2 linked regions of the Paraglaciecola sp. L3A3 genome follow. The protein of the gene in region 1 interacts with the protein of each later gene in a pairwise test. Links are inferred from orthologs where the notes say so. Each region holds a gene or a part of one and is shown on either strand. Other genes may lie near its edges.

Region 1 (5,289 bases):
TGAGTTCGATCTATTATTATTCGGCATTCCCACTTGGTATTACGGTGAAGCGCAATGCGACTGGGATGATTTTTTTCCTGAACTTGAAATGATTGATTTTGAAGATAAGCTAGTGGCTATTTTTGGTTGTGGTGATCAGGAAGATTACGCTGAATATTTCCTAGATGCTATGGGCATGGTTAGGGATATAGTGGAAGCCAAAGGAGCCATTTTAGTAGGCCAATGGTCAACTGAAGGGTATGACTTTGAAGCTTCGAAAGGTATGGCTGATGAAGATCACTTTGTCGGCCTTGGCATAGACGAAGACAGACAACCAGAGCTGACAGAAGAACGAGTTAAAGCTTGGTGTAAACAGATTAACGAAGAAATGTGTTTAGCAGAACTAGGTTAACTGGTTACTATCTAAAAATAATCTTAAAGGGAGCTTAGGCTCCCTTTTAATTTGTAAATAGTTATTATAATTATGCATCTGCTCTTTCAATAGAGGCCAACTACCCTATAATGACATCATTAATTATTTGTAAGTAAGTCAATGGATCAAAATAAAGAATTAAAAAAAGCAGGATTAAAAGTTACCCTGCCTCGTTTAAAAATATTAGAAATACTGCAACTTCCTGAAAATCAACATATCAGTGCAGAAGATGTATATAAACGACTCATTGAACAAGATGAGGATATTGGTTTAGCCACAGTATATCGAGTACTAAACCAATTTGATGATGCGGGTATATTAAATCGTCATCACTTTGAAGGTGGTAAATCTGTATTCGAAATTAGCCATAAAGAACATCACGATCATTTGGTATGTTTAAATTGCGGCAAAGTAATCGAGTTTGAAGATGAGTTAATTGAAAAACGTCAAAAAGAAGTAGCAGAAAGACATAACATGTCACTGACTCATCATAGTTTGTACCTATATGGTTATTGCAAAGAAAATTGTGATGAATAATCAACAATAAAATTATCAAATTGTAAGCCGCTAATTAGCGGCTTTTTTATTGCCACCTGTCTGCTTTTTCTCTATCAGTCTGTTTCGCTTCAACCCATGAATCACCTTGTTTACTGGTTTCTTTTTTCCAAAATGGGGCTCTTGTTTTAAGGTAATCCATAATAAATTCATTTGCCTGATAAGCAGCTTGTCTATGTTGACTGGTGACACCCACAAAAACGATTTGATCTGTTGGGTTTAACTGCCCTACCCTATGAATAATTGTTATTCGGCCAAGAGTCCACTTTTCTCTAGCTTGTTGAACAATGGAAGTTAATGCTTTGATAGTCATGGCTGGGTAATGTTCTAAAAATAATCCCGTTATTTTTCCATCTTGATTGAAATCTCTAACTAAACCAACAAAGGTCACCACAGCACCATCATCCGGATTGTTTATTGTTAAATTATGATATTCAGAAGCTAAATCAAAGTCCTGTTGTTGCACACAAATTTTATTATTCATGGCCATTAGATTACCCGCCGGTAACAGGTGGGAAAAAAGCCACTTCATCATTATCTGCTATTTCGGTTTCTTCAGTGGCTATTTCTTGGTTGACCGCTACCAAAGCTTGACCAAATTGCAAAAATTCAAGCCAATCTACATTTTGTTTTTGCAAATAGTTTCGTAAGTTAGCCACATTAGTTTGTTTATCACTTAGTTCAGACAAGTCTATTTTTATCTTGTCTTGGTTTAAACGTTCTTTAAGTTGACCAAAAAAAAGTATATTAATCATTTAACCTTCTCAACTTGCCAATCACCACTTTTACCGCCCTGCTTTTTTAATACTCTAATGCCAGAAATTTCCATTAATGGGTCTACTGCCTTACACATATCGAATAAAGTAAGAGCAGCGACACTTACGGCGGTTAATGCTTCCATCTCTACTCCTGTTTGGCCTGATAACTTGCACAATGCTTGAATTCGCACTTGTTGAGAGTCATCTAAAATTTGAAATTCAATCTGTACTTTCGAAAGCATTAATGGATGGCATAAAGGAATAAGATCGCTGCATTTTTTTGCGCCCTGAATACCAGCTATTTGAGCAACGGATAAAACATCTCCTTTAGCGTGTTGATTATTTTTTAATAAATCAAAAGCTTGTTGTGACATTTTAATATAACCTTCAGCTATGGCTTGGCGCTGTGTGATTTGCTTTTCAGTCACATCTACCATATTGGCTTTACCTTGCTCATTAATATGACTAAATTTTTCTTGTGCAGTCACAAATTTACCCCCTACTTTCACAGCTTGCTGTTACATTTTTTAAATGTACAACAAAGTTACAGGGCCTATGTGTTGAATTGAGTTGCTGCAGCAAAATTTTAGTCCAAGCCGTTTTACATGCCCCTGTAGAACCAGGCATACAAAAAATAGCAGTACCATTTGCCATTCCGGCAAGGGCTCTTGATTGCACAGTCGACGTGCCAATTTCTAAAAATGAGACATGCCTAAACAGTTCGCCGAATCCTTCAATATCTTTATCGAATAAAGGTTTAACCGCTTCTGGGGTGGTATCTCTAGCAGTAAACCCGGTGCCACCTGTTATAAGCACTACTTGTACTTGATCTGATGCAATCCAATTGGATAATTCGGCTCTGATTTTAAACTTATCATCAATAACAATATTCTTTTCAATAAACTTATGCCCTGCGTCAATTACAGCCTGCACTAAATATTGGCCTGAAGTATCATTATCTTCAGTCCTTGTATCAGAAACCGTTAAAACCGCTATATTGAGTTGTTTTGTTTCAGTCGTTATTTGCGATGCCATTTATTTACCTTTAACTTTACTCAACTCGCAATGTTGTTGCCATTGCTGAGGAGTATTTATGTTTATAAGTGAAGATTGATTGGTTACTGGTATTGATTTTGCTGCAAAGTGGTTTAATACTTTGCGCATGGATAATTGTTTATTTTTACCCTGGCTTGGTAGTTCTACAGCATGCTGCAGCTGTTGTTCCAAATGGCTTAAAATATTTTTTCTTATAGGCATATATAAAGGGAAATGATGATCTTGATAGTAACAAAGTGAGTTAAATTTTTGCCCTTGTTGCACTAATAATTGCAAATCTTCAAGCGTTAACGCAGGCATATCAACGGGCACAAAGAGGACTTCAGTAATATCAGGCTCGTTATTTATTAAATAACTGAGCACGCTATGGATACCAGACATAGGTCCATAATTAGGGTAAACATCTACTAAAGCTTGGTTATCCTTTATACCACTGATCCACACTTTTATGGGCTGTAATCCAGCTAACAACTTTTGACAATGACTCAATAAAGTTAAATCAGTATCGGGTATAGACAATAAACTTTTGTCCTTTCCCATTCGACTCGAGCGTCCACCGGCAAGGGCAATTCCAGCTAACATATACTCACCACTAACCGCCCAACATAGCCAAATGTTTAGTGCCACCGGTATAACCATCTTGTAACCAATGTGTCGCTTCTTTATCAGACAATAAACTTGAGAGTTGCTTCTGTAATTCAATACTATCTGCTGATTGTAATGAGGCTCTTATGTCTAGACCTTGTTCTGCAAATAAACAAAGATGCAGTTTACCTATGGCCGATACCCTTAATCGATTACATGTGCCACAAAAGTCTTTACTGTAAGGCATAATTAAACCAATTCGGCCTTCAGAGTCAGGATGATAAAACTCCTGAGCAGGACCAGCAGTTTTACTGCGGATTAATTGGCTCCAACCACTCTCTAGCAGCTGCTCTTTGAAAGGTAACCCGGAAACATGATTTTCTTGAAAAAATGTTAGATTATCTCCAGTTTGCATCAACTCGATAAAACGTAAACTAATGGGAGTAGATTTAACCCAGTTTAAAAACTGACTAAACTCAGCCGCATTATATTGTTTCATCAATACAACATTCACTTTAACTTTAACACCTAAAGCTAATGCTTTATCAATTCCAGTCAAAATAGAATCTAAGGAATCGTGCCCAGTAATAGACTGAAACATTCGAGGATCTAAACTATCAATACTGACATTAAGCGAATCTAAACCGGCGTCAACCCAAGTTTGTATATTAGACTCAAGCTTATAACCATTAGTTGTCATAGCGACATGTTCTATACCAGGGGTATTAGCACAATTTTTAATAATTTCAGCTAGGTCTTTTCGAAGAGAAGGCTCACCACCTGTGATACGTACTTTACTGGTACCTAAAGCGGCAAAACCTTTAACCAAGGTTTGTATTTCACTAACTGAAAGGAAATTTCTATCACTATCACATGCGTAACCATCTGGCAGACAGTAGTCACACCTGAAATTACACACGTCTGTAATAGACAGCCGTAAATAGTGGAAACGGCGTCCAAATTTATCTTCTAACATGTTTTGATTAACACCTTTCCAAATTTAAACACCAAAAAGTAGGTGTTTACGGGAGGCTGTTCGATTTCTCTTGCAACCCTGGCGAACTTAAAAGCAAGTTCACGGCCCATATACCTTGCCTGTGTAGATTTAGGTAAATAAGCTCGGAGCTATAAAGTAGCTATTGCATAAAATATGTAATAGCAGTTATCTATTTGTACCATATAAAAGGAACGGAGTAATGCAAAACAAATTTCTCCCAAGACAACATAATCACACATCATATATGAGTATGTAATAAATAGGCTAAAGAATATGCCTTATAAAAAGTTGTTGGCACATAAGTTGTAATAGTAATTATAAAATATGGAATGTTGACTAAAAGATATGCAAGTTTAGCCAACAAATTAGGAAACTAAATTTATGTTAACCGAGACTTTTATTAACCAACACAAGCTCCCTAGCGTGTTTCAACAAACGGCAAAAGAATTTTATATCCCTTTGGCAGATGAAATTGCATTGCACCAAAAAAGTGCAGAAACAAGCTATTTTGTTGGCATAAATGGTTGCCAAGGCTCAGGTAAATCAACCCTTTCTGATTACCTAAAATTATATTTAGAAGAAAAATACAATTTGTCTGTGATAGTAATGTCATTAGATGACTTTTATTACAGTCAAGATGAACGTGAAATTTTGGCAACCGATGTACACCCCCTATTTAAAACCAGAGGCGTACCAGGCACCCATGACACTAGTTTAATTAAACAAGCATTAGAAAAAATTAAATCAGCACAACTACCAGTAACTATTCCACGGTTCAATAAAGCCACAGATAACCCTTATAATTTAAGTCAGTGGACAAAAATAGATAAACAAATAGACATAGTTATATTTGAGGGATGGTGTTGGGGGGTTGATGCTCAACAAGAATCTGAACTTGAAGTGCCAGTTAATTCACTAGAAGCATT
Region 2 (5,193 bases), 880 kb from region 1 along the record:
GATGAACGAGCTGCTAATAAAGGTTGGTTGATTGATGTACGTGAACCTTCCGAGCATTTAGCCTTGCCAGCAGAAGGGGCGATAAATATTCCCCGAGGTTTACTAGAAATGAAAATGATGGAGCTAGAAAAAGATCCTCAGCGTCCAATCTATTTACACTGTGCTACTTCTGCTCGTGCTGCCTTAGGGGCAGAACAATTACAAAGGGTAGGCTATGAAAATGTGTCGGTCATTACCTGTAAAATGGATGAAATTCAGCGTTGTTGTAACATTTAAAAAGCGTTCATTAGACTGTCTATGTTAATAAATTAATGTCTATTTTGATGGATTTAAGTCTAAAATTTGTACGGTATCGCCAACTGATATTCGCCCATCGGCGAGGACTTTACAGCATACTCCTCCTCGCCAGTCGGGCATTAATGCTTGAGTGAGCCCTTGATGTTGGGCATCCATTCTTGGACAGGGATCCGTTTCTCGGGTGATCAATAACAGTAACTGGCCAATTTGGATTTGCTTACCCAGATAACTGGCATCAAAAGAGATCCCATCAACCAGTAAATTTGCACGGCGGTATGTCCAAGGCATTGGAGTATTTAACTCATCACATGCAAGTTGCCATTGATCTTGACTCAAGACAGTCACTTGCCGTTTACCGGGTTTACCTCGACAATCACCATCAACACCCGCCACACGAGTTACCATGCTTGTTGTTTTAGTTTGCATGGGGGCGGTTGAGTGTTCGTGATAAGCGATATCCAGTAATTGCATGTTAGGCTTTTCTTTGCAGTTGAACATGGTGATTTTGAATATACTTGAGACGAATACCTAACGTAATCGCCGCACAGGTTAAGCCACAAATAAAGCCAATCCAAAAACCTGCTCCGGCCATTTTAGGTACTATCCAATCGGTTAAGCCTAAAACACAACCAATGCTGAGTCCTACTAGCCAATATGAGGTAAAACTTAGATAAAACATAGCAGCAGTGTCTTTATAACCCCTTAATGCTGTACCCGAAATAACCTGGATAGCGTCAGAGAATTGAAACAAAGCAGCCAATAATAATAGACTTGATGCCAACTCAATCACCAAGGGATCAATACTATAAAGCTCTGCGATAGTATTGCGAAAAATCATGGTGAAACTGGCAGTGAAAGTGGCAATAGAAATACCTACCAAAAAGGCGCAACGGGTGGTGATTTTTGCTTGCTCTGGTCTGTTTTCTCCCAACAAATAACCGATACGAATACTGGTAGCCATGCCAATACTTAAAGGGATCATAAACATCAGGGCAGAAAAGTTTAGCGCCACTTGATGAGACGCCACCACAATTGAGCCAAATGGCGCCAATAATATGGCTACAACGGCAAACAAAGTGACTTCAAATAGTATGGTCATAGCGATGGGTAAGCCTAGTTTTAAGCATTCTTTGATAACCGTTAGATCGGGTAAATATAGATGACGATATAATTCATACTTGGCTAAGGCTTTTGCTTTTAGTGTGTATAACCAAGTGCCGATAAACATGGCGACAAATACCAGCGCTGTGGCCACCCCGCAGCCAGCACCACCCATTTCAGGTAAACCAAATTTCCCATAGATAAGTATATAATTGGCGGGAATATTCACCAATAAACCAATGCCCATAATGATCATACTGGGTTTTGTGATGGATAAACCTTCACAATAATTACGTAGTACTTGGTACAAAGCAAAAGCAGGCATCGAAAACAACACATACTGGATATAATCTACCGCTATTTTGCCTAGCTCTTTCTCCATTTGAATATAATGGGTGAGGGGTTCAAACAAAAAGCCAAATACCACTGCAATGGCTGAAAAGGCCAAGGCTAACCAGACCATTTGCTGAGTGTAGTTGGCGACTTTGCTGACATCTTTCGCCCCATTTAAGCGAGAAATAATAGGCGGCAAGGCTAAGGTAATGCCTTGTATAAATACAATAATTGGTAGGGTAAAACTGAAACCAATAGCTACAGCCGCCATATCGGTAGCCGAGTATCGACCCGCCATTATGGTGTCTGACACACCCATTAAAGTTTGAGTAATTTGTGCTATGAGTAACGGCCATGCAAGATGAGCAATGGTTTTTAGTTCTTTTTTAAATGCCACTTAGGGTCTCGAATGTAAAAGTAAAAGCAGCGACGAATGTTTAGTTTCGAGCTACTAGTTAAAAAGTAAAAGCAGTGACGAGTGACGAGCCCCGAGCTGCGAGTGTAAAAGTGAAAGAAGCTATGCGTGTTTAACTAAGCGCATGATAATTATGCTATTTTTAATTATTTAGTATTTTCATCATTGACTAGCTTCTTGCATCTTAAAAAGGCTCAATTTTAACGGGCTCACCTTGGTTGATGTTAGCTGACTCTTGTGGCAGCATCATATAACAGTTTGCGTTAGCGATGGAGCTCATTATGCCTGAGCCTTGTTTGCCGTTGGGCTTTACCCATAATTCACCAGTCTCATCTCGGTAAAAAATACCTCTTTGATAATCTGCACGGCCTGGGCGTTTACGAATGGTTTCGGCTGCCTTGGCAATAAAATAATGAGGGCTAGAGGTTTGTTGCCCAGTTAATTTTTCTATTAGTGGTGTCACTAATTGTTCAAAGGTTACATATGAAGACACTGGATTACCTGGTAAGCCACAAAACCATGCTTGTTTGAGTTTACCAAAAGCAAAAGGTTTACCCGGTTTAATGGCGACTTTCCAAAAATTGATTTCGCCTAATTCTTGTAGAATATCTTTGACATAATCCGCATCACCCACAGAAACTCCGCCACACGAAAGCACTAAATCACAGTCTTGATCTGCTTGGAAAAATACTTTTCTTAGGGATGTTTTGTCATCCTTCACAATACCGTAGTCTATGACTTTTACTGGGTAATCCTCAAGCAGTGCCTGTAAGGCGTATCTATTACTTTCATAAATAGCACCGGGTGCTAAATCTTGCCCCGCTGGCGTGAGTTCGTCACCAGTAGCGATTAAACCGACTGTTAATTTTGTTGTGACGTCTACTTCAGCTACACCAATCGAAGCAATTAATGCTAGGTGTGCCGCTGTAAGTTTTGTGTCTTTTGCTACAACTACTTGACCAAGTTGAATATCTTCGCCGGCTTTTCGAACACTATTGTCTTCGTCTGGGATCTGTTTAAAGGTAATAGTATTCCCATCTGCTTGGGTATTTTCTTGCATCACTACAGAATTAGCGCCAGTGGGAATAATTGCACCTGTCATTATGCGTACACATTGTCCTTCAGCAACAGTACCAGTAAAGGGTTGTCCGGCTAATGCTGTTCCCATTAATTGTAAGTTGTTACTTATGGCTAAGTCTTCACAGCGCATGGCATATCCGTCCATTGCCGAATTATCTGCCGGTGGCACTTGAATTTTCGATACTATATCTTTGGCTAATACTCTGCCTCGTGCAGAAACAAGTGTTACTTTTTCCTGAGTATTTGGGCATTCAAGCTGTAATAAAATAGCAGAGATAGCCTCTGAAATAGGTAACAGACCGGGATTATCACAGGTGTGTAGCATAGGAGAATTTTCACTTAACTAAGAGTATGGCTTGGCTATTAATAATAGCCAACACTATGGCAAAAATGATTTAAAAGAGGAAGAGCAAAAATTTAAATTTTGCTCTTTTAATGTATCATTTTATAACTTTTCTATTTTGTAGCCCTTGGCTTTCAATTTAGTTAATACACTATCGGGGCCTGCTAAATGCATAGCACCCACTAAAATGAATTCAGTGGCTGGGGTTTTTAGCATACTTTCTATTTCCGGTAGCCAATTGTTATTCCGTGTTACTAGAAGATCTTGATAAATTTGTGGGTAATCAGTTTTAAATTCTTTAATACTGATATCTGTCATGGTCTGCATGTCACCAGCGCGCCATGCCAGACGGAGTTTTTCTATCATGTCTGGCATTTTTTTAATGTCTTTTAAGGTGTATTCAATCATTTTATCTTCATCTCCTTGACCAAGATCCATTAAAAACTGGATCTGTTGATCGGGAGATTCTAGCCATAATTGTGCTTTGTTTTGTTTGCTAGCCAAATTGGAATAATATGCATCTACGCCTTCACTACTTAAGCCAATCAATTTTAGTTCAATCATACTTAAACTAATGGCCAGTAAGCTGGGTTTAAAGTTAACGAAATTTTGTATGGGTAGACCACGAGCTGCTAAATGCTCAAGTAAAGCCTTATAAGTGCTGGGTTTGAGTACTTTATCTAATGTTGTGCCGTCAGAGTACATCATTTTTGACATTAACTGTTGCGCAAACTCAGGGGATGTTACAGCTTTCATATCCGTCTCAAAAACGAGTTTGTCTGAGGCTTGGTAAGCTTGGTCATATTCTTTTGGTAGTGGGTAATCCTCTGCAGTTAATACATGCATAGTACCGCCTATAAAAATTTGCTTATTTTCAGATGTGACCTTCCAGACTGAAGCTGCTTGAACGTGTAATGCGAAGAATGTGCCGGTGATGAGTGCGATCTTTTTTAGTAAGGCCATGAAATTATAATAATCCATTAAGTGAAGGGCAAAAAACCTGCTCAGCATACAGTTAGTTATTTACTAAAGGCAACGGCTAAATTGTAAAATCACAAGATTCTGTATTTACTGAACCAATTTGGTGCAAACGCCCCAAATTAAAGCGATATGTATAAGTGAAATAAATAGCTTTATTGTTAACTATATGAATTATAAGGGATAAAAAACTGGCATTAAATCTGTATATGTAAATGCACTAAACAAATCAAAGCAGTTTGTTTGATACAACTTATTGTCCGTGTCTTCACAATAGCGTGAGGTTATGGTCTGGCAAAGAAGCCCACCCTAATTTATTACGATTAATTAGTGTGGGCTTTTTTGTTTTTAAAGCAATTACAGAGGTGAATAATGTCAAGTTCAGTTAATCTAGGTAGCGCGCAAAAAATGCGTATTGTAGTAGTAGGTAATGGCATGGTGGGACACCACTTTGTTGACCAACTGATTCAACAAAATACAACAGATAATAGTACAAAATTAGATGTGGTGGTTTTGTCTGCAGAACCTCGCTTAGCATATGACAGGGTTCATCTTTCAGAATATTTTTCAGGTAAAACAGCTGACGAATTAGCCTTAACTACTCCTGAATATTATGAGCAGCATAATATTAATTTTGCCTTGAATG

Evidence for each region.
Region 2: the proteins of GQR87_RS10200 (region 1) and glp interact in binary tests that used the Escherichia coli proteins (3 or more experiments, as listed by UniProt). The link is inferred for Paraglaciecola sp. L3A3 from one-to-one orthologs.

The regions. Positions count from the first base shown.
Region 1 is NZ_CP047023.1:2,436,620-2,441,908, reverse strand. What follows is about bases 1,563-4,459. They hold GQR87_RS10200 (molybdenum cofactor guanylyltransferase), read right to left. Parts: upstream 3,364-4,459; coding sequence 2,761-3,363; downstream 1,563-2,760. Other genes in these bases: moaA (GTP 3',8-cyclase MoaA), read right to left, coding at 3,374-4,342; moaB (molybdenum cofactor biosynthesis protein B), read right to left, coding at 2,218-2,760; moaC (cyclic pyranopterin monophosphate synthase MoaC), read right to left, coding at 1,719-2,213; moaD (molybdopterin converting factor subunit 1), read right to left, coding at 1,563-1,722. Also shown: flavodoxin FldA, read left to right, coding at 1-391; fur (ferric iron uptake transcriptional regulator), read left to right, coding at 533-949; molybdopterin synthase catalytic subunit MoaE, read right to left, coding at 996-1,457; more of moaD, read right to left, coding at 1,462-1,562; GQR87_RS10190 (P-loop NTPase fold protein), read left to right, coding at 4,745-5,289. UniProt on the Escherichia coli protein: Transfers a GMP moiety from GTP to Mo-molybdopterin (Mo-MPT) cofactor (Moco or molybdenum cofactor) to form Mo-molybdopterin guanine dinucleotide (Mo-MGD) cofactor.
Region 2 is NZ_CP047023.1:3,313,862-3,319,054, reverse strand. The notes cover bases 1,442-4,242. They hold glp (gephyrin-like molybdotransferase Glp), read right to left. Parts: upstream 3,552-4,242; coding sequence 2,331-3,551; downstream 1,442-2,330. Other genes in these bases: GQR87_RS13775 (TraB/GumN family protein), read right to left, coding at 3,672-4,242; GQR87_RS13785 (MATE family efflux transporter), read right to left, coding at 1,442-2,128. In the rest of the region: GQR87_RS13795 (rhodanese-like domain-containing protein), read left to right, coding at 1-276; GQR87_RS13790 (MOSC domain-containing protein), read right to left, coding at 316-768; more of GQR87_RS13785, read right to left, coding at 770-1,441; more of GQR87_RS13775, read right to left, coding at 4,243-4,532; nitrite reductase large subunit NirB, read left to right, coding at 4,920-5,193. UniProt on the Escherichia coli protein: Catalyzes the insertion of molybdate into adenylated molybdopterin with the concomitant release of AMP.